3 regions of the Metabacillus sp. SLBN-84 genome follow, and region 1 is predicted to be linked to each of the others. Evidence: riboswitches for the same ligand, from Rfam matches in the RefSeq annotation. Region 1 holds a riboswitch; each other region holds the start of a gene.
What was found. Region 1 has a riboswitch for cobalamin ahead of RKD52_RS08690 (DUF4430 domain-containing protein). Riboswitches for the same ligand answer to the same signal wherever they lie in the genome.
Positions count from the first base shown of each region.

Region 2: it holds a riboswitch for cobalamin, as region 1 does, so the genes downstream of both, RKD52_RS17640 (ribonucleoside-diphosphate reductase subunit alpha) here and RKD52_RS08690 (DUF4430 domain-containing protein) in region 1, are expected to answer to the same signal.
Region 3: it holds a riboswitch for cobalamin, as region 1 does, so the genes downstream of both, RKD52_RS11620 (cob(I)yrinic acid a,c-diamide adenosyltransferase) here and RKD52_RS08690 (DUF4430 domain-containing protein) in region 1, are expected to answer to the same signal.

Region 1 is NZ_JBRJIP010000001.1:1,714,483-1,725,084, reverse strand. It holds gene RKD52_RS08715 (alpha/beta fold hydrolase) at 1-42, opposite strand, end outside; gene RKD52_RS08710 (GerMN domain-containing protein) at 253-1,389, opposite strand; gene sigX (RNA polymerase sigma factor SigX) at 1,386-1,922, opposite strand; gene RKD52_RS08700 (cob(I)yrinic acid a,c-diamide adenosyltransferase) at 2,040-2,618, opposite strand; gene RKD52_RS08695 (ECF transporter S component) at 2,699-3,214, opposite strand; gene RKD52_RS08690 (DUF4430 domain-containing protein) at 3,227-3,640, opposite strand; cobalamin riboswitch at 3,791-3,982, opposite strand; gene RKD52_RS08685 (ATP-binding protein) at 4,060-5,865, opposite strand; gene RKD52_RS08680 (response regulator transcription factor) at 5,862-6,584, opposite strand; gene ccsB (c-type cytochrome biogenesis protein CcsB) at 6,695-7,870, opposite strand; gene resB (cytochrome c biogenesis protein ResB) at 7,891-9,516, opposite strand; gene resA (thiol-disulfide oxidoreductase ResA) at 9,533-10,057, opposite strand; gene rluB (23S rRNA pseudouridine(2605) synthase RluB) at 10,158-10,602, opposite strand, start outside.
Region 2 is NZ_JBRJIP010000001.1:3,474,830-3,485,431, forward strand. It holds gene RKD52_RS17625 (universal stress protein) at 136-651, shown strand; gene nhaC (Na+/H+ antiporter NhaC) at 867-2,243, shown strand; partial or broken gene dat (D-amino-acid transaminase) at 2,278-3,136, opposite strand; cobalamin riboswitch at 3,704-3,886, shown strand; gene RKD52_RS17640 (ribonucleoside-diphosphate reductase subunit alpha) at 4,078-6,348, shown strand; gene RKD52_RS17645 (ribonucleotide-diphosphate reductase subunit beta) at 6,366-7,409, shown strand; gene RKD52_RS17650 (RNA polymerase sigma factor) at 7,591-8,154, shown strand; gene RKD52_RS17655 (anti-sigma factor) at 8,147-8,908, shown strand; gene RKD52_RS17660 (lamin tail domain-containing protein) at 9,119-10,602, shown strand, end outside.
Region 3 is NZ_JBRJIP010000001.1:2,265,909-2,276,510, forward strand. It holds gene RKD52_RS11590 (NAD(P)/FAD-dependent oxidoreductase) at 1-277, opposite strand, end outside; gene RKD52_RS11595 (VCBS repeat-containing protein) at 375-1,328, shown strand; gene RKD52_RS11600 (cupredoxin domain-containing protein) at 1,714-2,163, opposite strand; gene RKD52_RS11605 (hypothetical protein) at 2,273-2,545, opposite strand; gene RKD52_RS11610 (M20 family metallo-hydrolase) at 2,747-3,997, shown strand; gene RKD52_RS11615 (Dph6-related ATP pyrophosphatase) at 4,083-4,769, shown strand; cobalamin riboswitch at 4,815-4,996, shown strand; gene RKD52_RS11620 (cob(I)yrinic acid a,c-diamide adenosyltransferase) at 5,125-5,667, shown strand; gene RKD52_RS11625 (cobyric acid synthase) at 5,651-7,168, shown strand; gene cobT (nicotinate-nucleotide--dimethylbenzimidazole phosphoribosyltransferase) at 7,173-8,222, shown strand; gene RKD52_RS11635 (ABC transporter substrate-binding protein) at 8,253-9,227, shown strand; gene RKD52_RS11640 (FecCD family ABC transporter permease) at 9,190-10,251, shown strand; gene RKD52_RS11645 (ABC transporter ATP-binding protein) at 10,268-10,602, shown strand, end outside.

The sequences.
Region 1 (10,602 bases):
CATTAAAAAGTCACATACTTTTATATACATCTCTTTAGACATCATGATAAAATCCTCACTTTTTTGTTCCTTTGATATTAGACAATATTTAAATTAACTCCTCTAACGAAATAACCAATATTTACAATAATATCACAAATATCCCATCTGCCATCCAGATAAATCTAAAGCCATAAATAAAATCACAGCACCCTCCTGCTTCTTTTCATAACGGCAAAAAACCCGCAAGCATCATGCTGCGGGTTTTTCCTTCTATTCTTCAAGATCAACGGGGTTTGGCGAGAACGGAACGGGCACGGCCTGTGTTACGTCCATTTCACCAATTCTGCCGGCTTCGATTCCTTCGAATTTTACACTCTCGTAGCCGAAATCTTTAGCGGTCATCAATATCGCTTCGAGCATCAGTGTGTCTGTTTCGTTATCATCAATTGTTGAGGCGTCTGTAAATTCAATGGTTACTCTATTATCTGATTCTATTATTTCATCGATGACAACTGTTTCTTCGATCACCGGTTTTAACCCGAGTGTTCCTTTTTCCTTCATAGCCGTCAGGGCATCTGTCAGCTTGTTAAAGGATAGAAGGGAAGGCGCCAGGAGTTTAGGTGAGTCAAGGCTCTCCTGATACAGGAAATAGGCTTTCTTTTTGAACTTTGTGAATGTCAGCTTATCCTGATAGCCATACGCTCCGATTTCCGCTCCCTTTTCACTGCCGGTGAAATAGTCAGCCTGCAAGGCATCCTGCCAGCGGAAAGATTCTTCAAGTCCCTCGGTAAAGAGTCTGTTTTCCGTTTCTGAGCTGGAAGCAGCATATGCATTGCCTTTTATATCAACAGACATCCGGTCTTCTCCTGTCTCATACGAGAGCTTTGTTCCTGATAGCGGAGAAGGACTCAGTCCAGCGCTCCCCGGGTCAAATGAAGACAACGCCGTTTCAAAAAGAGTCATGTAGGAGTCAGAGGAATCGAACTGAAAGCTGAGCGGTATCGTGTTTTGAACCTGAAGATCGGGATAGGCAACCGTTACAATTGTCTGATTGCCCTTTGTCCTTGCTACAAATGACTTTTTCTCAGTCTCTGGTGAAGACTTTGCTTCTAATTTCATGTCTGCGTTCTCTTTCGGCGTCTGGCCGCTTTCGGCTGCTTTATCCGCACTGTCTTCAAATTTGCTTTCACTCATTTGGAAGTTCTGAAGGAAAAAGGGTGAAAGGATTAAAAGAATAAAAAAGGCGGCAAAGCTTGCAAGAGCCGGCGTTTTCCACTGAACTTGCTTTTTGTGCATACGTTCCTGCAAACGGGTGTAAATTTGCTGCTGCGAGCGCCGGTCTTTGATATCCGGCATTGCTTGAAGTTTGTCTGTAATCTGCTCATCGTTCCATTTTGATTGATTCATCCCTTTACTATTCCCTCCTTCCTGATCGAGTGTTCAGACAATTTATTTTTCAGAGCTTTCAGCGCTCTGTGCTGGGTCGTTTTCACTTTGCTTTCCGTAAATCCCAGGGCTGCTGCGGTATCCGCAATGGACATTCCCTGAATATACCTTAAGATAATGACAGCCTTCTGATCGACTGTGCATGCATCAAGCGTCCGGTAAACCATCTGCATCTCTTCATTTAAGGCAGCGATTTCCTCCGGAAGCGGCTGCTGATCCCGTATTTGCTCACGGTCCCAGTCAAACGCTTCAAAGATGCGCTGTTTGAGTGTTTTCTGTTTGCGGAAATAATCGATGGCAACATGTCTTGCAATGGAGAGGATCCAGGTTTTTTCACTGCTCCGTCCTTCAAAACTGCTGTGTGATTTCAATATTCGTATATACACTTCCTGAACGAGGTCCTCGGCCTGTTCACGATTCTTCACCATATAAAACAAGAACTGGAAAAGATCGCTGTGATATTTTTCATAAATTCTTTGAAAGGCCTCTTCCATGAACGAACCTCCAATCAATACATTAGTCGGAATGAAGAATAAAAAGTTACACATCTTTTACTATATCGGGATTGAATAAAAAAAGGAAGGCAGTTTCCGCCTTCCTTTTCAAAGAAATTATGACTCTTTCTTTTTAGTAAATACGATAGCACTTCTTTCATACTCCACATCTTTTGAACCGAGTCTGGCATTTGCCGCTCTCGCTGCCGCAAAGAAATAATCGGAAAGTCTGTTCATGTACGTTAAAACATGCTCATTGATTTCCGTTTCTTTTTTGAGCGAAACAATACACCGCTCAGCCCTTCTTGCTACGGTCCTTGCCACATGGATGGCAGCAGCAGCCTCTGTCCCTCCTGGAAGAATGAACCGCTCGAGCGGAGGGGATTCTGCAGTGTACGCATCAATGCGCGTTTCCAGAAACTCAATCATGTCAGGTGTTGTTTTATAGGGATGCTTTTGTTTGCCGTGGATGACAGCAAGATCGCTTCCGCAGTCAAAAAGTTCATGCTGGATTTTTTCAAATTCCTGTTTCATGTCTTTTAGGTTTTCATCGTTCATCCATGTCATGGCAAGACCGGTAAAAGAGTTTACCTCATCGATTGTTCCGTAGGCTTCTACCCTCAGATCATCCTTATCGACCCGGCCTCCAATAATGCTTGTTTTCCCTTTATCGCCGGTTCTAGTATACAAATTCATATTCAGCAGCTCCTGTCCTTTGTTCTCAGACTGTCTTGCCTAAGCTAAAAAGAAAGTCTCTCTCTTATTCTGCCATTATTTTATTGAAGTGTAACGCCATAATCGTTTTTATAGAGATAATACTGAAACGTTTTTTGCATGACCGGGTACAGCACGAGAAAGAAAATGCCGTTTCCTGCTGCATGCATCGTATCAAACGGGATTCCTGCAAGATAGTAGGCAAGTCCATTTTCTGTCAGGACAAACATATTCAGAGAAACGATGAATCCAAAAAGATATCCCGCAAGAACGGCTGCCGGGGTAAAAACGAGAAGTCTGTTTCTTTTAACCGCTTTTCCAAGCAGGCCGAAGATTAGAGCCAAGGTCCCCCAGGCAAGCATCTGCCAGATTGTCCACATGCCCATGCCAAGTAAAAGGTTGCTGAGAAAACAGCCCAGGACGGCGACAATCATTCCATTTACCGGACCGAGAAGGATGGCGGTTATAAGTATGACAGCTGTCATCGGCTGCACATTCGGAATGAACTGAAAAGTCAGCCTGCCTACAACGGACAAGGCAATAAGCAAAGACAGAAGACTGATTCTTCTCGTTGTCATTGTTTCTCACACTTATTCATAATTCCGCAGATCAAATTCAATCTTATCGCCGTCTTTCAGCTTAATGTCATTTGCTCCTGTCATGGCATCTTCCCCATTCACAATTAAATGCCAGTACGTTTTGTCGGATTCACTCGCCTTAATGCCGTCGATTCCGCTGATAAAGCCGCCTGACTCTTCTACTTCAAACTGGCTCTTCATTGCATCCATAAGGCTCTGGCCTTCTTCAAAAACTACTTCTTTCGATTCTACTTTCTCCGCCATCTCATTTTTAGTCAGCGTGACAGAGGCTTTCAGTTCCTCCGCCTGCTCTTCGCTTTCAGCAGCAGGTTTTGCTTCTTCTGTTTTATTTTCCTCTGCCGCATTTCCGCAGGCGCTCATCAGTGCAAGAAGAAGCACTGCGAGAAAGCTGTAAAATTTGTTCATGATCCATCTCTCCTCTTGTTGTTGTGTATGTATTGGAATAGCAAAAAGCCCATCTGTTAGAAGATGGGCTTTTAAAAACGGCATAGAAGAAACTGCAGGCACTGGTGCCATAACTGTGCCGTTTCTATGCTCAAATCCCCGAAGAATAGTAACGTTTGAAAGAACCCGGCAGGTCTACTGACTCGTGCTTCATCCTCAAGCCTGCACCTTCCCGTCTGAATCAGTCATTCTGACAGTGGTCTAAAAGCAGGTATTGTCTGCACTTACAGTTGCGGGGACAGTTCAGGCATCTCACCTGATTCCCTATTAAGCAAAGTTTGCACCAGTTTCTTTTCGTATTCACTTTTATATCCAGCTTTTATTGTACCTAAAACGACATGCGGCATCAACAGGTGTTTCGTATGAAACAAGAATATTCGTCACATTCTATCAGGAAAAACGTTTTTTCGAGGCAGATAGAAACTGAATGTGGTTCCTTCATTTACTTTGCTGTGCACATTAATCGAACCTGAATGAGCATCGACAATGTTCTTGGCAATCGCAAGACCAAGGCCTGTTCCGGAGCGGCCTCTCGTCCTCGCCTTATCTGCTTTATAGAAGCGTTCAAAAACAAACGGCAGATCTTCTTCGACAATTCCTGTGCCTGTATCCTTCACATCAACCTTTATCCCGGCCGCAACGGACTGCACGGCCATTTCGACTGTACCGCCCTCAAGAGTATGCCTGATTGCGTTATCCACTAGATTCGTCAGAACCTGTTCAATTTTATCCGGATCCAGAACAAACTCAGGTTCGTCGAGTGCAAAACTGGAGGTGAGCGTAATATCTTTTTCCCTCGCAAGTCCCTGGAACTTGCGGTTGATTTTTTCAATAAATTCATAAATGGAAATGCTCTCAAGATTGAGGGTGATATGCCCCGCTTCCATCCGGGCAAGATCGAGCAGGTCATTGACAAGCCGGCCCATTCTGAGCGATTCATCGTAAATAACCTGGGCAATCTCTTTTTTCTCCTCATCCGAGCTTGCAATATCGTCCACAATTGCTTCAGAATACCCCTGGAGCATGGCAATCGGCGTTCTCAGTTCATGGCTGACGTTTGCGATAAAGTCTTTGCGCAATTTATCAAGGCGGCGCTCTTCTGTCATGTCCCGAAGCACGGCTACCGCCCCCCGGACGTAAGACTGATTGTAAAGAGGGCTCATGACAAGCACCCAGCTTCTTCCCTGAAGAGTTACTTCAACGATATGCTCTCTTTCTGTATTGACAACCCGCTGGAACAATTCTTTTGCTTCCGGAGGAATTTCTTCCCCCTCGTTTATCTGCATTTTTTGTTCATAGTACCATGACTGCAGGAAGCGTTCCGCAGGGGGATTGGTCACAAGAATGGTTCCATCAATATTAAGTGTGATAACTCCGTCTGCCATACTGCTCAGAATGCTCGTTAAGTGCTCTTTCTCCTGATTAAGAGCGTTGATGTTAAACTTCAGCTGTCTCCCCATCTGATTGAACGCAATGGCGAGCTCACCGATTTCATCGTGGCTCAAAATAGGAACTTTTGTATCAAAATTGCCGCGTGTCAGCTCTTGTGTCGCCTCTCTCATTTTTCTCAATGGATAGGTAATTCTAGTAGACAGGAAGAAGGCAAAAACCGTTGTCAGAATGATGGCTATACCTGCTGCAAGAAGAATATATTTTGTCGTGTGCTCGGTCGTCTTTTGAACGGCCTGCAGGGACTGTGACATAAAAACGGCTCCGTCTTTGCCGTCGCTTGTTTTATAGGGAACACCGACTACAAGCACTTCCTCCTTGTTTCCGGAGTTTTTTTGCTGTTCTTCAGGCAGCCGGGTGAGCTTGCTTACATTTTTCTGATCCTGAAACACCTTTGACAGCTCTCTGTCAGCGCGGATGTCCTCCATGCTGAAGGTTGGTGTGTTATCATACTTTTTTGGTGAAAACCAGTATTCATTTACGTTCTCGGCTATCACAATGCTTGTCAGTTCATCCGCAAGCTCCCAGGTGATGGACCTTGCTAGCTCCTGGTCTTCATGGTTTTCCAAAATAACAGACACTTTATTGGCCAGCTGCGTCAGTTCATTTTCAGCTTCATCAACATGAAAGCTTTCAATAAACTGGAGCAGCAGAACGGTCAGGACAAACAAGACGAATGATACAAGAAGCAGAATGGTAAACCAAAGTTTACCGACTACGCTTTTCCAGAACATCATTCACTGCCTGCCTCAAACTTGTAGCCGACACCCCAGACCGTAACTATCATCGAGGCAGCATCGGGTGAAACTTTGCTGAGTTTCTCTCTAAGACGCTTAACATGTGTATCAACCGTTCTCAAGTCTCCGAAAAACTCATACTGCCACACTTCTTTCAAAAGCTTCTCACGGTCATACACTTTGTCAGGCGTTTTCGCAAGAAAATAAAGCAGCTCATACTCTTTAGGCGTTAAGCTGACTTCTTTTCCATCAGCAAGAACACGATGGGCATCATGGTCAATGGAAAGATGCGGGAAGACAATCACATTTTTGGCCTTTGTCTCTGTTTTAAGGAAAGAAGTCGTCGAAGAGCGTCTCAGCAGAGCTTTCACTCTCAAAACAACCTCTCTCGGGCTAAATGGCTTTACGATATAGTCATCCGTTCCGACCTCAAAGCCCTGAACTCTGTTCACTTCTTCCCCTTTTGCCGTCAGCATGATGATCGGGGTCGCTTTTTTCAGGCGCAGCTGTCTGCATACCTCAATGCCGTCAATGCCCGGCATCATTAAATCAAGCAGTATCAGATCATATTCTTCTGCAAGCGCCATTTCCAGCGCGTCGCTTCCGTTGTCGGCTTCTTCTATTTGATAATTTTCACGTTCAAGGTACATCTTCAGCAGTCTTCTGATCCTGTCTTCATCATCTACAACAAGTATTTTATAATTTGGATTGGTTTCCATTGTGCATTTTCCTCTCTTATTCGGAATCATAGGCACCGAAAGAATGATTACTTCCTATTTTACCAAAAAACCTTCACTTTATAGGAGTGAAGGCTCTTTTTAAACGTATTTTAAGCGTAAGAATGCAATCCGGCAATGACAAGGTTCACAAAAATCAAGTTAAACATGATAATAGCAAAACCGATTACAGCAAGCCAGGCTGATTTTTCTCCCTGCCAGCCTTTTGAAAGCCGCAGATGGAGATATGCCGCATAAAACAGCCACGTAATCAGTGCCCAGACCTCTTTTGGATCCCAGCCCCAAAAACGGGTCCATGCAATCTGCGCCCAGATCATGGCGAAAATCAGCGCGCCTAATGTGAATACCGGAAAACCGATTGTCACAGAACGGTAGCCAATTTCATCGACAAGGTCCAGATTGACGTTTTTCGTCAGCGGCTGCAAAAAGGCGGATATCCGCTTTCTTAAAATCAGGCGCAGCGCACCGTACAGCAGCAATCCTGTTCCAAGCGACCAGATCACTGTATTCAGTTTTCGTGCTGAAATCAGGGCCGGAACTTCAACAGCAGCTTCCATTTTTCCTTCTGTCAGCAGTTCGCCTTTATGGGGACCTACTAAAGCAGGAAGGTTATAGACCATTTCTGCTTCCTGTTCGTTCTTATCCGTCCACTTATAAACAGCCTCATAATCCATGAATCTGAATGTGCTGGTAATCGCTATAAACGCAATCGTGGCAACAAGCGCATACATGACCGCTTCAAGCCAGAATGTCTTTTTGGATCTCACGGACTGATCGACTGTACGAATCAGATAAATGACTCCCGCAATAAAACTGATCGCAAGGATTGCCTGTCCAAGAGCTGCAGTGGTCACATGGATGTGAAGCCAGCTGCTCTGCAAAGCCGGAATCAGGGGAGATATGTCTGTTGGAAACATGCTTGCATAGGCAATCAGAAGTAAAGCAACAGGTAGTGTAAACAATCCAAGAACCGATACTTTATAAATAAAATAGAGGACAATAAATGCCAGAACAAGCATCATGCCGAAAAACGTTGTAAACTCAAAAAGATTGCTGACAGGAGCATGCCCGGAAGCCATCCATCTTGTGATAAAATAGCCGGTCTGTGCTGCAAACCCGGCGATTGTTACCCCAATGCCTGCAGCCGCCCATTTCGTGGGCTTTTTATATTCTTTTCTCTTGTCGCGGATTGCTCCTGCAAAAAGAAAGGTTGCAGCCAGGTATAGAAAGAATGCTGCAAATAGCAAATTACTGCTTAAAGCCGCCACACCTTTTCCTCCTCATCGCTTTATTTCTCATCTGACTGGTCAGCCGGCTTTTCAATCACTGTTCCTTCAAGCACAGCTTCCATTTCCTTTTTAATACCGTACCAGTTTTTATTGGTATGGCCTGCAAGGAGAATGGCATCCCCGTTCCGCCTGATCCAAATGCGGCGGTGATTCCAGTACATGCCCTGAGTGACACCGATCATGAAAATGGCTCCGCCAAGTCCAAGGAACCAGAGGGTATTGTCTTTTCTTACCGTAAGAGCAGAAAGGTTTTTCGTTTCGACTCCTTCAAACTTCATCTTCATCTGATTATCCTCATTAGGCTCAATCGTCTGCTGAATCGCAACAAAACTCGTTTCGCCCTCAGGTTTATCAGGAGAAATCATTTTAAAAACAAATGCCGGGTTATCCGGTATTCTTGTTTTCGTTGCCGGCTCTCCCTCGCTGTTGAAATAAAAATCAGGAAGGTAGCTTGCGACTTCAACTTTATAGCCATTTCCAAGGTCGTACTGTTTTTTCGGATCCAGCAGATCAATGGCAAGCTCACCGTAGCTTTCTTCCGTCTCTTTGTCTATCAGACTGAATTTCATCTTGTTTAATTCGTTCAGTTTGAAGTCAACTTGATAAAGAGCATACGAATCATGCTTTAACGGCTGATTTACTTTAATCTGCTCATCCTTTACTTTCTCAAGCTCAGGATCTGCGCCAACGAGCGCTTCCCCTTTTCGTTCAAATAAGGTGACGTTTGTCTGATAGTTTTTGGCTACACTGCCGTCTCCTACTCTAGTAATCGCGTTTTCAAATACTTCATCTTCGCTTTCTTTCTGGTAGGTTTCCATAATGAACTGATCGCTTTTCAGAAAATACTTGCCGTCTGTTCCAGGGATGACCTTTGTTTCTCCTTCGCGGATCCACAAGACATCATCCACATACATGCCCGGCACGAACCTGAGCATTGCTCCAAACAAAAAGATGATCAGACCGATGTGGTTGACATAGGGTCCCCATCTTGAAAAACGGTTTTTTTCAGCCAGAAGGCTGCCGTTCTCTTCTCTGACATGATAGCGTTTTCTCTCAAGCTTTTCTTTCACCATTTTCAGCTGCGCATCTGCGTCTGTGACAGACGGTGTCTCGCTGAACAGTCGCTGTCTTCTCATAAAACTTTCATGGCGTGTGACGCCCTGCTTTTTCAGCGCCCTGTAAAGCGGTACGAATCTGTCAAGGCTTGCAATGACAAGCGAAGCTGCCAGTGCCCCGATCAGGACGATATACCACCACGAGCTGAAAAGTTCATGAAATCCAAGCTGATAATAAAGCTGGCCGATTACGCCGTATTCTTCCCGGTAGAAATCTTTAGGCGTCACATTCGGCGGTATGTACATCACTTGAGGAAGAATGGTGCCGATCGCTGACGCTATTAAAATCAGGACGATAATCCAAATCCCGACTTTTACGGAAGAAAAGAAATTCCAGATCTTGTCGACCGGGGTTCTTTTATAGGTCTGGGACCGTCTTGCACTGCCGTCATACTTCATATCAAGCAGCTTGCTTCCGTTCTCCTTTTCCTGAATAGGACGGCCGCAGGATTCGCAGAGAACCGTTCCATGCGGATTGCTGTGGCCGCATAAGCATTTCACTTCATTCATGATGAAAACTCCCCGTTTACGGCTTGATTGATTCCATATAATCCCTGACCATCCGCTCATTCATCTGGCCAGTGATAATTTCTTTCACTACTCCATTTTTGTCAATGAGAAATGTAGTCGGAAGCGGGACAACTCCATATGCCTCAAGCACCTGTGAGTCTTTATCAAGGACTACGGGAAAAGATAAATCATATGTTTCCATAAAGCTCTGCACGGCAACGTTTGATTCTTCAATGTTCACTGCGAGAATTTCAACGCCCTGGTCTGAATAATAATCATACTGGTTCTGCATATAGGGCATCTCGCGTTTGCACGGCTCGCACCATGTTCCCCAGAAATTCAGAAAAACACCTTTTCCTTTGTAATCAGAAAGCTGGTGCTTTTCCCCTTTCAGGTCTGTTAATACGAAATCAGGCGCCTCGCTGCCAACCTTCACCTTTTCTTTGCTTGAGAAAAAATTTGTGTATAACGTATATCCCAGCGCCCCGGCAAGCAGGGCGAGGATAATGGATCTCATGATCAGACGTCTTTTTTTCTTCATTGAAAACTCTCCCATATCCTCATACATTTCAACTCATTATATCACTGTTTTTTTGGAACATTTTCCTGATAATTTGAAGTTTATGTGAAAATTAAGGCGCTTACTTTCCAAATTTGGCAAGGGATCTGAGCTGTTTCACCTCATGCGGGGAAAGCTCGCGGGCATCGCCTGTTTTCAGTCCCTTCAGGTCAAGGAAGCCGTATGTTTCGCGCTTAAGCTTTAGAACAGGGTGTCCGATCGCTTCAAACATGCGGCGCACCTGTCTGTTTCTGCCTTCATGGATGGTCAGTTCCACAATGCTTGTCTGCTTCTTTTTATCAAGAGATACAAACTTCACCTTTGCAGGAGCCGTTTTCCCGTCTTCAAGCATGATTCCTTTTTCAAGCGATCTCAGCGTTTCACGCGGAGGAATGCCTTTGATTTTTGCCACATAGGTTTTTTCAACTTCGCTCTTGGGGTGCATCATCAAATTGGCAAATTCGCCGTCATTAGTCATGATGACAAGGCCGGACGTATCATAATCAAGCCTTCCAACGGGATAGATG
Region 2 (10,602 bases), 1.8 Mb from region 1:
AACAGGTGTACGCCTATTTATGAAAAAATGTGTCCGCCATAGCTAAATTTCTGACAGATGAACGTTTTCCCAAGGAAATATCAGGGTATTTACATAGAAACAAAATCATCTGCCAAAAGAAAGGAATGAATGAACTTGGATACATTTCACCACATTGTTGTAGCTTATGACGGACAGGATGAAAGTTCAGCAGCTCTTGTTAAAGGAATTCAGCTGAGCAAGCAGCTTGGCACTCGATTAACAGTTGTTCACGTCTATCAGGCAGAGCACGCCATGAATACAGGAGGCGTAAGGCCCGCTATTCCGAGTGCTCCTGCAAACGGTTACCTGACTGATAACCTTCAGAACTATCCGGTGGCCCCTGATGCGGCACGGCAGTTTGATGATCAGCCGAAGAATGAATACTTCGACCATTCTGATGAAGTCACGTCGAGGATCCGAATGAAGCTTGATGAGAACCAGGCAGCTGGAGACGTTGAGATTCTGTCAGGCTCTCCTGCAGATGCCATCCTTGCATTTGCTGATGAACATGCAGCCGATCTCATCATTATGGGCAACAGTGATTCAGGCGGCCTTAAAAAACTGCTTTTCGGCGGTGTTAGCGATAAAGTGCATCATCAGTCGAACATTTCAGTGCTGATTGCAAAATAAATGTGATAACGGGTGCTTTTTAGAGCATCCGTTTTTTTTAAGTGCTACTCAAAAACCCCTGAGACAAACAAAGTTTCAGGGGTTTTTTTCGTTCCTTGCAGACTCCAGTTCCTTTTACTTTTATCACCAGTTGACATAGATCAATAGACTGATATAATACTTTTATGCACAAAAGCATAAAAGCGTTTAAGTATAAAAGGAAGGAATTTCAATTTATGAGTCAATCAAAATCACTTTCATTCACTGGTTCAGTGATTCTATTTTTATCGATGATCGGCATTATTTTCATCAGTTTATTTTACTTAAAAACAGAACCGCATCTTCCGCTGATGCTTTGCCTTGTTTTTCTCAGCGGCGCTGCAGTCCTATATAAGTACTCTTGGAAGGATATTGAGGACGGAATTGTAAAAGGCATTCAATCCGGTGTTCAGCCGATCATTATTCTGGCTCTTATCGGAATCCTTATTGGAGCCTGGATGTTCAGCGGTACGATACCGACTGTTATGATGGCTGCTTTGTCCATCATAGATCCGGCGTACCTTCTGATTTTGACTCTTGTATGCTGCACCATTATTTCAAGCCTTGTGGGCAGCAGTTTCACAACTGTCAGCACAGTCGGAGTTGCTCTTATGGGAGTGGCGATTGCTGCAGGAGTTCCTGTTGAATGGGCTGCAGGGGCTGTTATTTGCGGAGCATGCTTTGGGGATAAAATGTCGCCGATGTCAGATACGACGAACTTTGCCTCCGGTGTTGCCGAAGTCAATATTTTTACACATATCCGCCATATGTCAAAGACAACAATTCCAGCTTATGCGATAACAGCTGTTCTTTTCTGGTATATGGGAACAACACTTGCAGCTGACGCAGCGACACTAGATAACATCAAAGAAATTATGACGATCATGAAGGAGCACGTAACGATCAGTCCATGGACTTTGATCTCTCCTCTGATTGTGATTGGTCTTGCCATTTCCAGGGTTCCTGTTATTCCTGCTCTTGCTGCAGGCATTGCAACTGCCGGCATCACAGGTCTCCTCATTCAGGACGGGACAAATCTTTCCGGTTTCTTAGCTGTTCTGCAAAATGGAACAGCGTTTGATATTCAGCAGGAAACCGTCCAGCAAATGCTGAACCGCGGCGGGCTTCAATCTATGATGTGGTCCATTTCGCTGATCATGATCGCATTTGCTCTTGGCGGATTGATGGATAAAATGCAGCTGATTCAGACTCTTTTAAACGGATTGATTGAGAGAATTAAAGTCAAAGGTCAGCTGATCCTTGCAACCATTTCTTCTTCAATCGGAGTTAATCTCGTAACGGGAGAGCAGTATTTGTCCATACTCATTCCCGGTCAGTCGTTTAAACCGGCCTATGAAAAACTGAACGTTGAAAAGAAATATTTATCAAGATCCCTTGAAGATGCCGGAACTCTGATAAATCCCCTTATTCCCTGGGGAGTGAGCGGAGCCTTTTTCGCGCAGACACTCGGCGTGGACGTCATTGCGTACCTGCCATTTGCGTTCTTTCTCTATCTGTCTCCATTGTTTTCTGTCCTTTTTGGATTCCTGCCTGCTAAGAAATACACAGTCTAGCAGAAAATCCCGCCTGACCCAGGCGGGATTTTTATTATTTCTCGACCACTTTCGTTTCTTTTGCAATCAGTTCATCAAACAGCTTCTGAAGTTTTCTTGTGACAGGGCCGGGAATTCCTTCCCCAACCTTCCCTTCATCAACCTTTATCACAGGAATTACTTCACTGGTCGTAGATGTGATAAAAGCTTCATCAAGAGAGGCAAGACCTTCTGTGCTCAGTCTTTCTTCCAGAAACTCAATTCCGTTCTGTCTGCAAAGCTCCTCTACTTTCATTCTCGTAACACCATTCAGAATCAGGTTATTCGCAGGATGAGTAAACACACTTCCGTTTTTCACTCCGTAGAAATTGGAGGAAGACCCTTCCGTAATCATGCCGCTCCGGTGCAGCAGAGCCTCATAAAGCCCCGCGGTCATGCGCCTCCTGCTTGGCAAGGACATTTCCGAGAAGATTCAAGCTTTTGATATCGCATCTGAGCCAGCGCACGTCTTCAAGCAGACAAAGAGAAATCCCTTCCTCCTGCTCTTTTGCGGGTTTTGAGCAAGGAATTGGATAGGCTGTTAATTCAGGAACCGTATTCTTGCCCGGAAACAGATGTTTTCTTGCGGCAGCCCCTCTGGTTACCTGCATATAGACACCGCCGTCTTCTGTCTTATTCAGGCGGAGAAGTTCCTCAAGCTGGTCTGTCAGCTCCTTTATCGTATATGGAAGGTCGATTTTGATTTCTTTTGCGCTTCGAATGAACCGCTCCATATGCTCCTTCATCGCAAAATATGCTCCATCATACACCCTGATGACCTCATAGACCCCGTCACCGAACTGATGGCCCCTGTCTTCAAGATCAATTGAAACTTCATCACGCTTTTTATATTCACCGTTAACAAGTATGTACATGATAAATCTCCTTTTTATAAGTTTAGTCTGATTTTGCATAGGTGCCTTTTTACTAAATCTGATAATGTGAATCCATTTTCACAAAGTTTAATAAGTTTTGATACCAGTGGATTGGAGCGGAAGGCACTTGACTCCTGTCCAGCTGCAGCGCCCAACTCCTCTGTCAGAACGGAACCGTCGCCAAAGGCAAAAAGCGCCTTTACCGCCGTTTCCTTATCTGACTCCCGGAGATAAACGGGCGCTTCCACTTTTCTAGGGGATGAAGAGGGCACGGAAGATCCCGCAAGCGCAGCGAGGAAGCTTCCGGCGCTCCCCGCGGAAAGCAAGTGACTGCAGCGTAAAGGAACGGGTTTCCCCCTAAAAGTAATTTGTTTTTAAACAACGCAGTGCAACCTGCCCTTAAACCTATGGTATGATGAAACACGCTGAACTGTAAAATGGTTTTCTATTTTTCTTTCGACATTTTCATAGATTTCAGTTGAAATTTCACCCCGTGTCATTTATGATGAGAATATCAAATAACACAACATATTGATTATTCACTTAAATTAATATACTACATATTGAAATTAACAGCGAATCAAGGTGCCAACATGTTGGCTTAAAAGGGAATCCGGTGCAAATCCGGAACTGTCCCCGCAACTGTAAGTGTGACGAACTGGGAATACCACTGTACGAGAGAAATGTATGGGAAGGACTCAGCGCAGAGTGATCACAAGTCAGGAGACCTGCCTTAGATTTGCACAAGTTTCGAATTCTTCGGGGACTGAGGAGATGAAACGATGGCCAGTAACAGGGATGCGTGCACCCTCTTATTCTATCGTTTGATCCGCTCATGTTCTCATGGGCGGTTTTTTTGATTTTTCGCAGTATTTTTTCTGAAAGATCATTGACCGTTATATTACGCGGAAAATCTGAACTATAAATGAGGAGGATGTCTTATGGCAACCAAAATGACCACCTTAATCGTAAATGAGCTGACAAACGAAAAAGCCCCGTTCTCACAGGAGCGGCTGACTGACTTTATTTCTGAAACCGGAAAAGATTTTAAAGAGCTTGACCTCCATACATACACCGAAAGAGCTGTTCAAAGCATGGAAGGCCGCACTGTCTGTTCTGCCTCTCAGGTGACCAACCTGCTTATTCTCGAAGGCCTCTCAAATATCAGTGAGCTGCAGCCGGAATGGACCTATTTCTGTGCCCGGATTTATCTTAAAAAGCTTTATAAAGAAGCTGCATTCAACAGGAAATCAGGGGGCGGCACCTTCCTGTCACTGATCAAAACCCTTACGGCAAAAGGCATCTACAGCAGACATCTTCTTGATTCTTATTCCGAAGAAGAAATTGAGCAGCTTTCGCAAGTCATCGACCATGACAAAGACAAGCTTTTTACATATATCGGGCTGCGGACGCTCTCTGACCGGTATCTTGCGAGAGATTATGACAAGTCGGTTTATGAGCTTCCCCAGGAGCGGTACCTCGTCATCGCCATGACGCTGATGGCAAAGGAAGAAACGGAACACCGCCTTCAGCTTGTAAAAGAAGCCTACTGGGCACTCAGCAATTTGTATATGACCGTTGCGACTCCAACTTTGTCAAACGCAGGAAAGCCTGTCGGACAGCTGTCCAGCTGTTTTATTGATACAGTTGATGACAGCCTGCAGGGCATCTTTGACAGCAATACAGACATTGCCAATCTCTCAAAATCTGGCGGCGGCATTGGAGTTTATCTCGGGAAGATCCGCAGCCGCGGGAGTGATATTAAAGGCTTTAAAGGAGTGTCATCCGGTGTCATCCCGTGGATGAAGCAGCTGAACAATACGGCGGTAAGCGTTGATCAGCTCGGGCAAAGAAAAGGCGCGATTGCCGTTTACCTTGACGTCTGGCACAAGGATATCTATTCATTCCTTGATTCCAAGCTGAACAATGGTGATGAGCGTTTACGAACGCATGACCTCTTCACCGGCGTATGCCTCCCGGACCTTTTCATGGAACAGGCTGAAAACCGCGGGGAGTGGCATTTGTTCGACCCTCATGAAGTACGGAAAGTCATGGGTTACTCGCTGGAAGATTACTATGATGAGAGAGTTGGCTCAGGTTCGTTCCGCGAAAAATATTGGGAATGCGCCAATCATCCGGAGCTCTCAAAAACAACTGTTCCTGCGATTGACATTATGAAGGGCATTATGAAAAGCCAGCTTGAGTCAGGAACCCCCTTTATGTTTTACCGGGATGAAGTGAACCGGAAAAACCCCAATGCGCATAAAGGAATGGTTTACTGCAGCAATCTCTGTACAGAAATCACTCAAAACCAAAGCCCGACAACCATGGATGAACAGTACACAGAGGACGGCAAAATCATTACCGTTAAAACACCGGGAGATTTTGTTGTGTGCAACCTCTCTTCCATCAACCTTGCCCGGGCTGTGACAGATGATGTGCTGGAGCGGCTGATCACAATCCAGGTCAGAATGCTCGATAATGTCATTGATTTAAATGATATTCCCGTACTTCAGGCCAAGCTCACAAACAAAAAGTACCGCGCAGTCGGCCTCGGAACCTTTGGATGGCACCACCTTCTTGCGCTCAAGCGCCTGCGCTGGGAAGACGAAGAAGCCGTTCAGTTTGCAGATGAACTCTATGAAAAAATAGCCTTTTACACCATTCAGGCAAGCATGAGGCTTGCAGAGGAAAAAGGCGCCTATCCTGTCTTTGAAGGCTCAGACTGGCATACTGGCGACTACTTTAAGAACAGAAACTATACACCTGACTCTATGCCATGGGATGAGCTTTCAGAAAAGATCAAAGAAAACGGCATTCGAAACGGCTATTTAATGGCCGTTGCCCCGAATGCTTCAACATCCATTCTTGCGGGAAGCACGGCAAGCATCGATCCGATTTTTCAAAAAATGTACTCCGAAGAGAAAAAGGACTACAAAATTCCCGTTACTGCACCTGACTTAAATGCAGAAACCACCTGGTTTTATAAATCAGCCTATTTGATTGACCAGATGTGGAGCATTAAACAGAACGCAGCCAGACAAAAGCACATTGATCAGTCTGTCTCATTTAACTTTTACGTCCGCAACACCATTAAAGCAAAAGAGCTGCTGGACCTGCATCTGACCGCATGGAAAGCGGGTCTTAAAACCACTTACTATGTCCGGTCAACATCAAGCGAAATAGAAGACTGCGAATCCTGCGCAAGCTGATAAAGGAGAGATGGCATATGACACACTCATTGAACGCGCGTCCGATCATGGACGCTTCTGCGCCGAATCGTTCAACTTCCATCATTAACGGGAGGAGCTCAAACGTTTTAAACTGGGACGACGTATCTTATCCCTGGGCCTATGCAAAATATAAAAAAATGCTCTCTAATTTCTGGACGCCGTTTGAGATCAATATGTCAGGGGACATTAAACAGTTTCCAGAGCTTTCCGGTGACGAACAGGAGGCATTTTTGAAGATCATCGGCCTTCTGGCTCTTCTTGACAGCATCCAGACGGACTACGCAGGAAAAGTAGCTGAGTATATAACAGACTCAAGCATAAACGCCCTGATGATTATGCTCGCACAGCAGGAAGTCATCCACAATCATTCCTACTCATATGTTTTGTCTAGCATTGTTCCAAAGCATGTTCAGGATGAAGTTTTCGAATACTGGCGCAGCGAACCTACGCTGCGGAAGAGAAATGAATTTGTAACAAGCGGCTATCAGGCTTTTGCGGAAGAAGCGAATGTGCTGAATCTGCTGAAATCCATTGTATATGACGTTATTCTTGAAGGACTCTTTTTCTACTCAGGATTCGCGTATTTCTATAACCTCGCACGCAATCAAAAAATGGTCGCCACATCCACGATGATTAACTATATTAATCGGGATGAGCAAATTCATGTGGATCTGTTCGTGAAAATCTTCAAGGAAATTCTCCGCGAATATCCGGAATATGATACAGCTGAGCTGGCAGCATTCGTTCAGGAAACCTTTAAAGAAGCAGCCTCCCTTGAAATCGAGTGGGGACGCACCATTATCGGAAACAAAATAGACGGCATCCATATGCAGGATGTGGAAGATTATATTAAGTTTTATGCAAACGTAAGATGCAATCAGCTGGGCTTTGAGCGTCCGTTTGAAGCAAACCGGACAAACCCGCTGAAATGGATCAAGGCCTATGAGGAAGTTGACCTTGGGAAATCCGATTTTTTCGAGCAAAAATCAAGACAGTATACGAAAGTCAATTCGATTGACAACGGGTTTGATGATTTGTAAATCACTTATGAAGAAAAGCGCCTTAGCGGCGTTTTTTTTTTTGAGAAATCAGTGATACAAATTCAATTTTTTTCCGTTAGCTTTACAGCAGGAAAAACCATCTCCCGCTTTCCAATTTGCGACAAAAAATGATATTCTTTAATTTAGATGAATGTCTGATTAAATTAGAGGAGATTAGGAGATGACAGTAAACGACGACGCTAAGTTGTACGAAAGGATTCTGAGGAAAGACAAAGATGCTCTTGAAGCTATGTACGACCGCTATGAAAAGCTGCTTTACTCTTTTGCTTTCCGCATTACTCATGATCATACTCTCGCTGAAGAAGTCCTTCAGGATGTCTTTATGAAGCTGTGGCACGGAAACCGTGTTTATGACAGCACAAAAGGAAAATTCACTTCCTGGCTTTTGACTGTCACAAGAAATCAGGCAATAGACCTGATTCGCAAACATAAAAAGGCCGACACCGTCGAAATATTAGAAAAGGACGCTGTTTCCACTCCGGAACAGTCAGTAGAACATGAAGTTGAATGGATGGAAAAAGGCGAGATTTTAAGAGAAGCTGTATCCAGACTGAAAAAGGACCAGCAGCAGATGATAGAACTTTTCTATTTTAAAGGATTTACCCAGCAGAAGATCTCGGATGTGTACCAGATTCCGCTTGGAACTGTTAAAGGACGAATCAGGCTTGCGCTGAAACACCTGAGGAGCATGCTTGAAAATGAAGGGAGGGTTATGGATGAGTAGCCAAATGTGTGAGAAGCTGTACGATTATTTTAGTGAAAGTTTACCACCGGAAGAAAAAGCCGAGTTTGAAGCTCATTTGGAGTCATGTCCTGATTGCAGAGAAGAACTTCAGGAATTGACCTCTCTGACCGAAGACCTCCCTTATCTCTCTGTGCCGGTGCAGCCTCCACAGGAAATGAAACAGAGGATTCTCGGAAATGTGTTTGAATCTGATTCTGCTGCTGTTGATGAAAATAAAAATGACCGGAACAAGATGGTAAACTTCCCGGTTCAAATCAAGTCTGAAAAACGGCCAAATCGATTTGTCCTCCCGTCTGTCGCAGCTCTGCTGTTTGCATCATTGCTCGGAAATGCTTATTTTTTCACTCAGATGGAAAATGAGTCTCCGGAAGAAAAAGCCATAAGTATCGATGATCTGCAAAAACAGGTTGCACTTGCACCGGTTGATGATCAGCTGAGCGAAACGACGGCAATGGCAGCATTGATGAAAAAAGATTCCAAAGAAATGGTCTTCCTTCAGGCCGAGCAGCTGAAGCAGCTCGATGAAGGCGAAGTCTATCAAGTATGGCTGATTGAAAATGACAAGCCGGTTGCGGCAGGTTCATTCGTTCCAGATTCATCCGGACATGGTGCCGTCATGTACGAAATGAATCTGGAAGGCGGATTCAACTGGGATACGATAGCCGTAACGATTGAACCTAAAGCAGGAAATAAGGCTCCTGAAGGCGCTGTTGTTCTGGCGTCACAGCTATAGTCCCCCAGAGAGTACGGTACTACCGTACCCTCTTTTTTTTGTTATGAAACCTCTTTTTGAGCCGTATTGCTCCCCTCCCTCAACAAAAAATGACAGAATTGAGCAAAAACCCCCTTAATTTACATTATTTTTACATAAAATTCACGAAACCCCTACATCTTCCAGCTAGAATTGAATTTGTGTAAAAAAATTGTAAAAAAGGAGATTTTCATGTCACGCCAAAAAAGACGTTCCTGTTTTATTTATCCCTTAATCCTTATGATGCTTGTCTCAAATCTGCTTGCCGCTTTTCCTCCGGCAAATGTGTCTGCTGAGGTAAATGCAGTTCCATCAGGGGCAGAAACGGCTGTTCCTGCCGAAGAAACGGAGTCTGAAAAAGAGGAAAAAGAGGCTCTGCCTGCAGAAGCTGAAGCAATTCCTGTCGCCCCTGACAGCCAGCCGGAAATGCCGGCTGAGCAAGACACTCAGCAGGCACCGCCCGCAGCTCAAACTCCGGGTCAGGTAAAGGAGACGGAGCCAGCGACTGAACAAAAACCTGTTCAATCAAAAAAAGCAGAAGCTGAACAAGAGCCTGCTGAATCAAATGAACCAAAACCTGAACAGGAGCCTTCCGATGGACCAAAACCTGAGCAGGAAGCTTCTGAAAAAGAGCAAAAAACACCGCCTGAAGCAGCCATTGAGACAGAAAATAAGAGCAGTGTGCCGATGAACGGCTCTCCCCTGCTTATTACAGAAATAATGGCCGACAACGCCGGTGCTGATGAATTTGAATACATAGAAGTATACAATCCGACGGATAAGCCTGTCATCTTAGATCATTACACCATTTCTCTCCGCTATACGGACGGAAGCAGCACGGATAAACCGGCTCTTTTCAGTCCTTACACTCTTGGTTCAGGGAAGACAGCCGTACTCTGGCTGAACCTGGCAGATAAATCCCTTGAAGACTTTAATCAAAAATACAGCGTCCAATTAACTACTGAGCAGGTTGTTGAATTTACGGGCACACCTAACTTTGCAAATGGCGGAAACCGCGGCTTTGCGATAACGGGTCCAAATGGAGATGCCGCAACAGCTTCCTATCTCGCAGAAGATATCAGCAGCGGCAAGTCCGTACATTACACATTCCCTGAATCCGGCACGGAAATGAAGAAGCTTGAAAAAAAAGCAGATCCCACACCGGGAATCATTCTGAACACACAGGCACCGGCGGAAGCTGTCCCGACACCTGAAAATCAGGAGCCTTCTGCTGTTCACGAGCCATTAACATCCATTTCTGAAGGCAGCACTCCTTCTCTCACTGCAGTTATTACAGATGACACTGCCGACATCAGAGCAAACCTTTATTACAAAACAGACGGTGATTTCAAAAAAGCGCCAATGGCTTCTGAGGGGAATACGTACAGTGCCTCCATTCCAAAAGAAGAGCTGACCGGCGAGAGTTTCTTCTATTACATTGAAATCACCGATCCAAACAACCGGGTGCTGCTGAACAACAGCGGTGCAAACTACAAGGTGACCATTGACCGGCCGGAAGCCCCCCCGGCAGAACCTGATAACCCGGAAGATTTCGACAGTTACCCGCACCTCCTGATTACTGAGATTTCACCGAATTCAGCAGGACCTGGAACTGACTACTATGAATATTTCGAAATCTACAACAACACAGACAAGACTCAGTCGCTTTCTGATTA
Region 3 (10,602 bases), 550 kb from region 1:
TGAGAGCGCCGACCCGCTTATAGCCAGTGCTGGTTTCACCGTCCTGTTTGAGCGCACTAATCAGCTCGGGATAATAGCGGGCGCCCTTTTTGACAAGCTGATACCAGGCTTTATTTCGTCTTTGTGAAACCCAGGGGCAGACAATGCCGGCCGCTGCGTCTGTCGCCTGACCTGCGTCTTTGCGGTCAATCACGGTCACCTGCGCTCCAAGTTTTGATAAATGATAAGCTGCGGAAGCACCCAAAATGCCGGCCCCGATCACAGCAATTTTCTTCATATGTATCTCATCCTTTGCGTCAATTCCACTTATGTACCTATCTCATTATAAAAGAGCATAGGATAAAGTATCAAATCTGATGAAAGCGGGGTGCAGCATGTATCAAGCTGACTATACTGCGATTATTTCACCATTTTTGCCTGCAGGTGCTTATGTGCTTGAAATAACAGAACCTGCGATGCGCAAGGCGGTGCTCGCTGCTGATTTTGATGGCGATCATGCTCTGGAGGTGGCAGCAGCCTACAGATTCCAAAACGATGATTATGTGCTCATATTGAAACATGGAGCACAAGGCTGGTTTCCAGCAGGTCACTTTCAAGGAAAAAGTCGCTATTTCATGGACTTTTACAAAGAAGAAGCAAGATTTGTAGCTGCAGAGGCAGTCGGGGATGTCACAGGAGACGGCATACAGGATACCGTTTTTTTGACGGCATCACAGACTCCTGACAGCCCATTTCTGCAGAACATCACTCTTCAGATTAGAAACGGAGCAACTGGGCAGGTTGAGAAAATCCCGCTCAAAGAAAATGCAGGATATGACCCGACCGTATTTTTAGGAGATTTTACGGGAGATAAAAAAGACGATATCCTCGTCATCATTAATACCGGAGGAAGCGGAGGCCTCATTTATGCTTATATATACACCTATGAAAAAGGACAATATAAACTGATATTTGATGATGAATCATTCAACAAATCAAACACCTATACCGTTACTTACCTTGATCAGTTTAAAGCAAGGGTGACAAGCGCAAATCCCCCGAAAAAATACCTGCTCGATCTCCAGTATAAAGGAAAAGAGTATTTGAGCGAAATCTATAACAGCGACGGGACACTGAAAGAGCCTGTTGAAGGGTGGGTCGCGCCGCTTTCGGGACTGTACCCGGTTGACTTTGAACGCGACGGCATTTTCGAACTGGACACCTATCAGAACATTGCAGGCAGATACAGTGCTGATGGTCTGGGGTACATGATGAATGTTCTGAAATGGGATGGCACATCTTTTAAAACAGACCGGCAGAGCATTGCTGTGTTTGGGGAAGAAACATAAGAAAAGCGGAACAGGCTGTAAAGATACGACAGTTAGATAAATATTGCAGCACTTACGTGACTTTCTGTACCCGAGTTTCTGTTGTTAAACGATGTTTGCAACACTTACGTGACTTCCTGCACCGGAGTTTGTGCTGTTAAACCAGCTTTGCACCACTTACATGCCTTTCTGTACCCGAGTTTCTGTTGTTAAACGATGTTTACAACACTTACGTGACTTCCTGCACCGGAGTTTGTGTTGTTAAACCACCTTTACAGCACTAACGTTACGTCCTGCAAGCTAATTTGTGCTGCTAAACCAGCCATGCATGACCGCAGCACTTAGCTGACTCGGCCGTTTAGCTAAAAAAAGAGAGCTGAATTTTTATCAGCTCTCTTTTAAAGTATTAATCCACAACAATATAAGCAATCATCGGTGCACCCTGGCCATGGCGGGAGTGCGTATCACAAATTAGACGGTAGGTTCCTTCTTCATCAAATTTTAAAGGGATGACCGCTTTTTCCCCTTTTTTGACCACGCCTTTTATGTCTGTTCCTTCGATCCTGAAGGGATGCTCCGCTCCATTTACTCCGTGGATGGTCAACGTAACGTTTTCACCTTTCTGAATCGTAATGGAGCCTGGATCAAAACGGTACGCTTCAATTTTTCGACCGTCATCTGTTTTAGATGTGAATTCTCCGGTCACCATATGGATTTCTGCCTTCTCATCTGTATGCTGTGCGGAAAGGACCTCAGCTGCATCTTGATTCAGATAAAACCAGCTTCCGGAACCAATGAGAGCAAACAAAACAGCAGCAATCACAATCCATTTCTTTTTTATGACGATAAATTTCATAGTTTCCCTCCCAGAGCAGTATTTACCATACTATATGCCCGTCCGGGGGAAACTTGTCTGCTGTTTTTCAAGCGCAAAAAAGGATGTCTCGCAGCAGACATCCTTTTTGTTAATCTTCTGTTAAAAATTCAGGTGAGAACAAATTATATGCATCTTCTTCCTCATCCATTTCCCGATCAGCTTCAGAGTATGTTCTCCTCCTGCGGTTCAGCTCTCTGAATTCAGCTTCGAGGAAATCAGCCTGTTCGTGTGAGAGTTTGATTGTCACTTCATTTTTATTATCATCTGCTGCTTTAAGCAGAACATAACTGTCTGCAAAATGCCTCAGCGTCACATTGCTTAATGTTATTTGCATTTTATCAAGTTCATACCTTGCTTTCATGAAAAAAAGACCTCCAGTGGCCGATATTGGTTATCTCTTTTAGTTTATCGGTTTCATCTGAAAAGCACAATAGACCGGCGGGAAATGGACAAAGTGTAAGAACTTCAATGGAATCCTTTTACATTTAGAAAAATGAAAAATGCTCTGATATCCTATAGTATTAAGACAGAATATTCTATCACTTTTACAGGAGGGTCATACATGCCTGAACAGACACTGACCATCAATAAAACCCGATTAGAAGAAAGAATTCATACACTCGCTGAAATCGGAAAGATTGGCGAAACCGGGGTTTCGAGGCTTGCCTTGTCAAAGGAAGATAAACTTGCAGTTGAAACAGTCAAAGGCTGGATGGAGGAAGCAGGCCTTACAGCACGGATTGATCACTTTGGAAATCTGATCGGCAGACTCGAGGGGAAAAGAGCTGAAGCACCTGTCCTTATGCTCGGGTCCCATATTGATTCACAGCCGTATGGCGGAAGATTTGATGGAGTCATCGGTGTTCTTGGGGCAATCGAAGCCGTCCAGACATTGCAGGAGAACTCGTTTATTCCCGAAATGCCAATCGAAGTTGCTGCTTTTTGTGATGAAGAGGGAGCACGCTTTAATAAAGGGTTATTTGGTGTGAGAGGGATTCTCGGCAAACTTGAAGAAGGAGAACTTGACCGGAAAGATAAAAACGGCATGACACGGAGGGATGCACTGCTTTCATTCGGATGTGATCCCGAGCGCTTTAAGGAGTCAGAGTACGCCTCCGGAAGCATTTCAGCCTATCTTGAGCTGCACATTGAACAGGGACCGGTTCTTGAGGCGAAGGATGCACCCATTGGCATTGTAACGGGCATCTCGGGCCCATTGTGGCTGACAGTTGAGCTTGAAGGCTTTGCAGGCCACGCCGGTTCTGTGCCCATGCATATGAGACAGGATGCTTTAGTGGGAGCGGCAAAGGTCATCGTTGCCCTGAATGATCTCGCTTCAGAAGATCCATCTGCACCTACTGTCGGAACCGTCGGGAGCTTAAAGGTTTTTCCTGATTCACGTAACATCATACCTGAAAAAGTGATGTTTACAGTGGACCTCAGGGATATTCAAATGGAAAGGAGAAATATCATAGAAAATCAGTTGAGAAAACGGCTGCATCTGATCTGCGAGGATCACGGACTGACATATACCGTATCTGAAGACACAAACAGTGAACCGCGCTATTGCTCGGAAGACATTATGGATATTATGAGGGCAGCGAGCAAAGAGATCGGTCTGAATGCGCCTGAACTGATGAGCGGACCGTTTCATGATGCGCTCGCGATGTCTTATGAATGTGACTACGGGATGATTTTTGTCCGCTGCAAGGACGGCATCAGCCATAATCCGAAAGAATATTCAACGATGGAAGATATTTCGCTTGGAACAGAGCTGCTGTACAGGACAGCCTTAAAAATGGCAGTGAAATAACCAAAGCAGTCTATTTTTCTTTTTGACTAAACATTCTGAACCCATCATAATCAAGGCTATACTCTTGATGGGATGGTGGATGGAATTGAAAAAGAAAACAGCTGTATCCTGGAGCGGAGGGAAAGACGGATGCATGGCCCTTCATAAACTTGCAGCCGAGGGGCATGAAATCGCATGCCTTATAACGACGGTTCCGGCTGAAACAGGAAGAACATTCGGGCACGGAGAGAAAATAGATGCGATCAAACAGCAAAGTCTTGCTCTTGAAATACCAGTGCATTTTATATCATGCACCTATGAAAGCTATACGGATCACTTTATCGGTGCGCTGAAAGAGTTGAAGGAGCAATACTCCTTTACAGCTATTGCTTTCGGCGACCTTTATTTGGACGAGCACCGGGAGTGGGGAGAAAAAGCTTCGGCCGAAGCAGGTCTTGAACCGCTTTACCCTTTATGGATGGAAAAAGAGAACGCTATACTTGCACTTCAGCAGTTTGCAGACAGCGGATATAAAGCCGCTGTAATCAGAGTAAGGGATGACAAACTCGATCCATCCTGGCTCGGAATGGAGGTTAATCAGCCATTCATCGACCGCGCCTTAAATACAGACATCTGTCCGATGGGAGAGGCTGGTGAATACCATACATTCGTCTATGACGGGCCACTGTTTACAAAAAAAATCGACATTACGTTCGGGAACGTTCTTCAACTGGAAACGACAAAAAGACTCGAGCTTGAAAAAACCAAATTAAGAGAAAAAACGACAAATTAAAAAAATCTTGATGACTTTTCCAGTTTTATAGATTACAATGAACAAAAAATATGATTCTTTTAAAGTGCCTGAATACTCAGGATAATAGGGAAGCCGGTGGAAATCCGGCGCAGCCCCCGCTACTGTAAGCGCAGATTGAACTGAATCGCCACTGACTCTAATGTCGGGAAGGCTCAGTATTAAGATGAAGCGCAAGCCAGGAGACCTGCTTTAATTGATTTTTGCTTGTTTTTCGGTGGGAAGAACGAGTCAGGACCCCTGTATGCGTTACTTCACTATGCTTATTTAGGCCTTGACTGTCTTCAGTCAGGGCCTTTTTATATTGGTTAAAAAGATGGGAGATGGATGTATGGCGATGAAAAACGAAAAAGGAAGAGTGCTTGTCTACACAGGCAATGGAAAAGGAAAAACGACAGCTGCAATCGGTCTTGCTGTGCGGGCTGCCGGAAGACAAATGAGCGTTTCCATTCTGCAATTTATTAAATCTCCTGAGCGGACATACGGCGAGAGAACAATTTTAAATGCTTTGCCCGGAGTCAGTATTCAGCAGCTCGGTGCCGGATTTACCTGGACCAAAACACCTGAGATTCACCGGGAAGCTTTAAAACAGGCTTGGATAACAGCGAAAGAAACCATTCTGAGCGGGGAAAGCGATGTTGTCATTCTTGACGAAATCAATAATGCCCTTGCCATTCAGACCTTTCCTGTGGACGATGTTCTTCCTCTTGAAGACGTCATTTTGACCATTCAAAACCGTCCCCCTCATGTCCACCTTGTCCTGACAGGCAGAAACGCCAAAAGAGAAATCAGGGAAATAGCTGATCTCGTCTCTGTGATCGATGTTGAAAAGCATTATTACGATGAAGGTGTCGACGCCATATATGGAATTGAATATTAAAGAAAATGGGAAGAAAAAGGCGCTCAGACTCATGATCCAGGGGACTCATTCGGATGCGGGCAAAAGCATTCTGACAACCGCACTGTGCAGGATTTTCAAGCAGGACGGGTATAAAACCGCTCCCTTTAAATCACAGAACATGGCACTGAACTCATACATAACTAAAGACGGCAAAGAAATCGGCAGAGCCCAGGGAGTTCAGGCAGAAGCAGCAGGAATTGAAGCTGACACGGATATGAACCCAATTTTAATTAAACCTTCAGGGGAGATGGAATCTCAGGTGGTTTTTCACGGCAGACCATTTGCTGTCATGAACGCCGCAGTCTACCGGGAAGACTTTTTCAGACTTGGACTTGAAGCGATTAAAAAATCGTTGCACAAGCTGCTGACGAACTATGACGCGGTTGTTATCGAAGGGGCGGGTTCACCTGCTGAAGTTAATTTAAATAACAGGGAGCTCGTCAACATGCGCGTTGCAGAGATTGCTGATGCACCTGTTTTACTAGTGGGAGACATTGATAGAGGGGGTGTTTTTGCAAGCCTTGTCGGAACGCTTCAGCTCCTTCAGGAAAAAGACCGAAAACGGGTTGCCGGAGTCGTTATTAATAAATTCAGGGGAGATCTCACCCTGCTTGAACCGGGGCTCCAATGGTTTGAGGAGTACACGGGAATACCCGTTGTTGGTGTTGTCCCGTATATACCAGATCTTGAAATCGATGGTGAAGACTCCCTCGTCCTCAATCAGTACTCCCGAGGCACAAATCTTGAGGGAGATTTGGATGTCGCAGTTCTTGCATACCCAAGACTGTCTAATTTTACGGATATTGATCCTCTGAGACTGGAAGCTGATGTGAATATCCGGTATGTCCGAAAAGCATCAGAATTCGGCCGGCCGGATCTGATTATTCTTCCAGGCAGTAAAAATACAGCTGAAGATTTGCGATTTCTAAAGGGGACCGGCCTTTTTGACAGAGTGCTGTCTGCTTACAAAAATGGCACCCAAATCATGGGGATATGCGGCGGGTATCAGATGATGGGAGAAAAACTGTCTGATCCAGAAGGCGTTGAATCCGGTATTAGAGAACAGGACGGGCTTGCCATTTTCCCTGTTTCAACTGTCCTGTATGCGGATAAGAAAACCGTTCAGACGGAAGGACCTTGTGCCGTCCCGGGATATGAGGGTTTTTCTCTTTCAGGTTACGAGATACACATGGGACAAACTTTGCTGTCTGATGACCCATCACCATTTTCAATCCAAAAAGGGACCGGTGAAGGGTACGCAAAAGAAAACGCAATGGGAACCTACTTGCACGATGTGTTTCACAATGATGCATTCAGATGGCGCTTTTTGAACAGGCTCCGCAGCAAGAAAGGGCTGCAGCCGATTGAGCGCTCGCTCTACTTTCGCGAATTGAAAGAAAGAGAATTTGACAGACTTGCAGATCATGTAAGAGCTGCACTGGATTTAGATAAAATCTATGAAATCATGAAAAGGAGGTGAAAAAATGATAGATGTTTATCAGATTATTGATGCAATTAAACCAGTAAACAAAGCGAAAGGACAGGAGGCAGAAGCTTATATACAAACGCTGACTAAACCTGTAAACAGTTTAGGAGAAATAGAGCGTTTGGCTGTTCAACTGGCTGAAATGACGGGAGAGGTAAAACCCGATATTTCCCCTCCAGGCGTGATTGTCTTTGCTGCCGACCACGGGGTTGCTGAAGAAGGAATATCTGCTTATCCCCAGGAAGTGACAGGGCAAATGGTCAGGAATTTCTTAACGGGCGGAGCTGCGATTAATGTGTTCACAAAACGTGTAAAAGGGTTTCTTGAAATCGTTGACGCAGGCGTCAAAACAGATATACCCGGTGTCAGAGCGGAGAAAATCGGATACGGCACAAAAAATTTCGCAGCTGAACCTGCTATGTCGCGAAAAGATGCACTAAGGAGCATTCAAATGGGAATGACCCTTGCGGAAGAAACCATTGAAAAGGGTGCAAAGTTGCTGATTCTCGGTGAAATGGGCATTGGCAACACAACGTCAAGCAGTGCCATAGCAGCTGCACTTACCGGAATCAATCCTGAACATCTGACTGGAAGAGGCACAGGAATTAAGTCGAAGCAAATTGCGTTCAAGTCCGAAATCATTCGCAGGGCGCTCGAGCTTCACAGGCCGGATCCAAGTGACCCGATTGATGTTCTTTCAAAGGTTGGAGGATTTGAAATCGGCGCCATGACAGGAGCCATGCTGTATGCTGCTTACCGCAGAATCCCTGTGCTCCTGGACGGTTTTATATGCACCACAGCAGCCCTTTTAGCTGCACACATATGTGAACATGCAAAAGACTATATGATTGCCGGCCACTTATCCGTTGAACCCGGTCATCTCCTGATTTTGAATAAACTCGGAAAAAAACCGCTTGTATCAATGGGTCTTCGGCTTGGGGAAGGGACTGGAGCTGTTCTTGTCTTTCCTTTTGTCCAGGCAGCTTCAGACATGATAAAAGGAATGGCCACCTTTGATGCAGCAGGTGTTTCAAAAGAACATAGGTAAGAAAAAAGTCAAATAAAGGCGGAAAAATCTATGAAATCGACTACATATTTTACCCGAATAAGCCTGATCCTGGTGCTTCTTGCAGGAATCCTCACAGGATGTGCACAGGGAGATCAAACAAAGCCTGCTAGCGGTCAGACGGAACAGGCTGAAAAACAAGATGCCTCCTATCCAGTTACGGTCACAGATGATGCAGGAAACGAAATAACGCTTGAAGAAAAGCCGGAGAAAATCGTCTCCCTGCTTCCAAGCACGACGGAAATCCTTTTCGCTCTCGGACTTCAAGATGAAATTGCCGGAGTATCCGATTATGACAATTACCCAAAAGAAGCTGCACAAAAAGAAAAAGTCGGTGCTCAGGACATGAATGCAGAAAAAATCATTGCCCTTCAGCCTGATCTTGCTTTTCTGCAGGAGTACCATGCACAAAATCACGGCGAAATCATCAAGCAGTTTGAAGCTGCCGGCATAAAGGTTTTTATCGTTGGTTCACAGACTTCATTTGATCAGGTTTACACGGCGATCAGAACGATTGGAAAAGCAACAAACACTTTGGACGAGGCAGACAGGATCATAAAAGACATGGAAGAGAAAGTTGCTTCCATAAAAGAAAAAGCCAAAGAAGTAAAAAACCCAAAACGCGTCTGGATTGAAGTGTCGCCTCAGCCTGAAATCTACACGACAGGCAAAGGAACCTTCATGAACGAAATGCTTGAAATGATCGGCGCAGAAAACGTTGCAGCTTCTGAAGAAGGCTGGGTCAAAATGGATGAGGAGAAAATCGTCAGCAGCAATCCGGACACCATTATCACAACGTATGGCTACTATGTTGAAAACCCTGCAGAGCAAGTCCTTTCAAGAAGCGGGTGGAACTCCATTAAAGCCGTACAGTCGAAACAGGTATTTGATGTAAACAGTGACCTGGTTACCCGTCCGGGACCGCGTCTTGCGGATGGAGCTGAAGAGCTTGGCAGACTTATCTATCCAGACATCTTCAAAAAATAAAAAATGGCTCTTAATGATTGGTGCTGTCTGCTTTGCAGCATGCAGCATCCTGTTAGGGGTTTTGGCCGGGGCGGTTCAAGTAACCGTCCCTGATATTTTAACTATTCTTGCCGGCAAGATCTTTCATGTACCGCTGTATGACGGGGAGCAGAGCACAGAAATGATCATCTGGGAAATCAGGTTTTCAAGGGTGATGCTTGCCTTTTTTGTTGGAGCCTCCCTTTCTTTGGCGGGAGCCGCTTTCCAGGGACTGCTGCAGAACCCGCTTGCAGATCCGTATACAATCGGTGTATCGTCAGGTGCTTCGCTTGGGGCAGTTATCATTATCTTTTTCCAGATTCAGCTGACATTCTTAGGCAGTTACACGCTCCCGGTAATCGCTGTCCTTTTCGGAATGATTACCCTGCTCATTGTTTTTGCTCTCACACAGCTGGCAAGCGGAAAGCTGACGAATGAAACGATTATCCTTGCGGGCATTATTGTCTCTTCCTTTATCAGCGCCTTTATCTCACTGCTGATTGCCCTCGTTCCGCGTGAGGACATCAGTCAAATTCTCTATTGGATCATGGGAAGTGTCTCTATGAGAGGATGGGGACATGTCCAGCTGATTTTCCCCTTTTTTGTGATAGGCGCACTGATGATCCTCTATCATTACAGGGAGCTGAACAACCTGGCACTTGGTGAGCAGTCTGCACAGTTTGCAGGAATGAATGTAAAAAGGAAGAAAACGATCATTCTAATAGCCGCGTCGATTCTTACAGGGAGCGCCGTTGCGGTTTCAGGAGCCATCAGCTTTGTCGGTCTTGTCATTCCTCATCTCGTGAGACTGCTTGCAGGGCCAAACCACCGGCACGTTCTCCCGCTGTCTATGCTGATTGGCGGCGGATATCTGGTGCTTGCAGATTTGCTTGCAAGATCCATCATTTCACCGAAGGAGCTGCCAATCGGTGTGATCACAGCCCTGATCGGCTCACCGATCTTTACTTTTTTGCTGGTGAAAAACCGGAAGCAAAAGCACGGATGAGAAAGGAGGAGGCACTATGCTGCAAGTTAAAAACCTTTCAGGAGGCTATGATGTCAGAAGAACAGTCATCCATGATCTTTCCTTCACCATTAAGAAAGGTGATTTCCTGGCGCTGGCAGGACCAAACGGAAGCGGAAAGACGACTGTGATCCGCTTAATCATGGGAGCGCTGCCTGTAAGTCATGGCGACATCTTTTTAGATGGAAAAAAGCTTTCATCCTACTCGCAAAAAGAACTTGCCAGAAAAACAGCCGTCATGACGCAGGAAAATCAATCAGGGCTTGATTTCACAGCAGAGGAAATCGTGATGCTCGGGAGATACCCTCATCAAAAAGGCATGTTTTTTAAAGA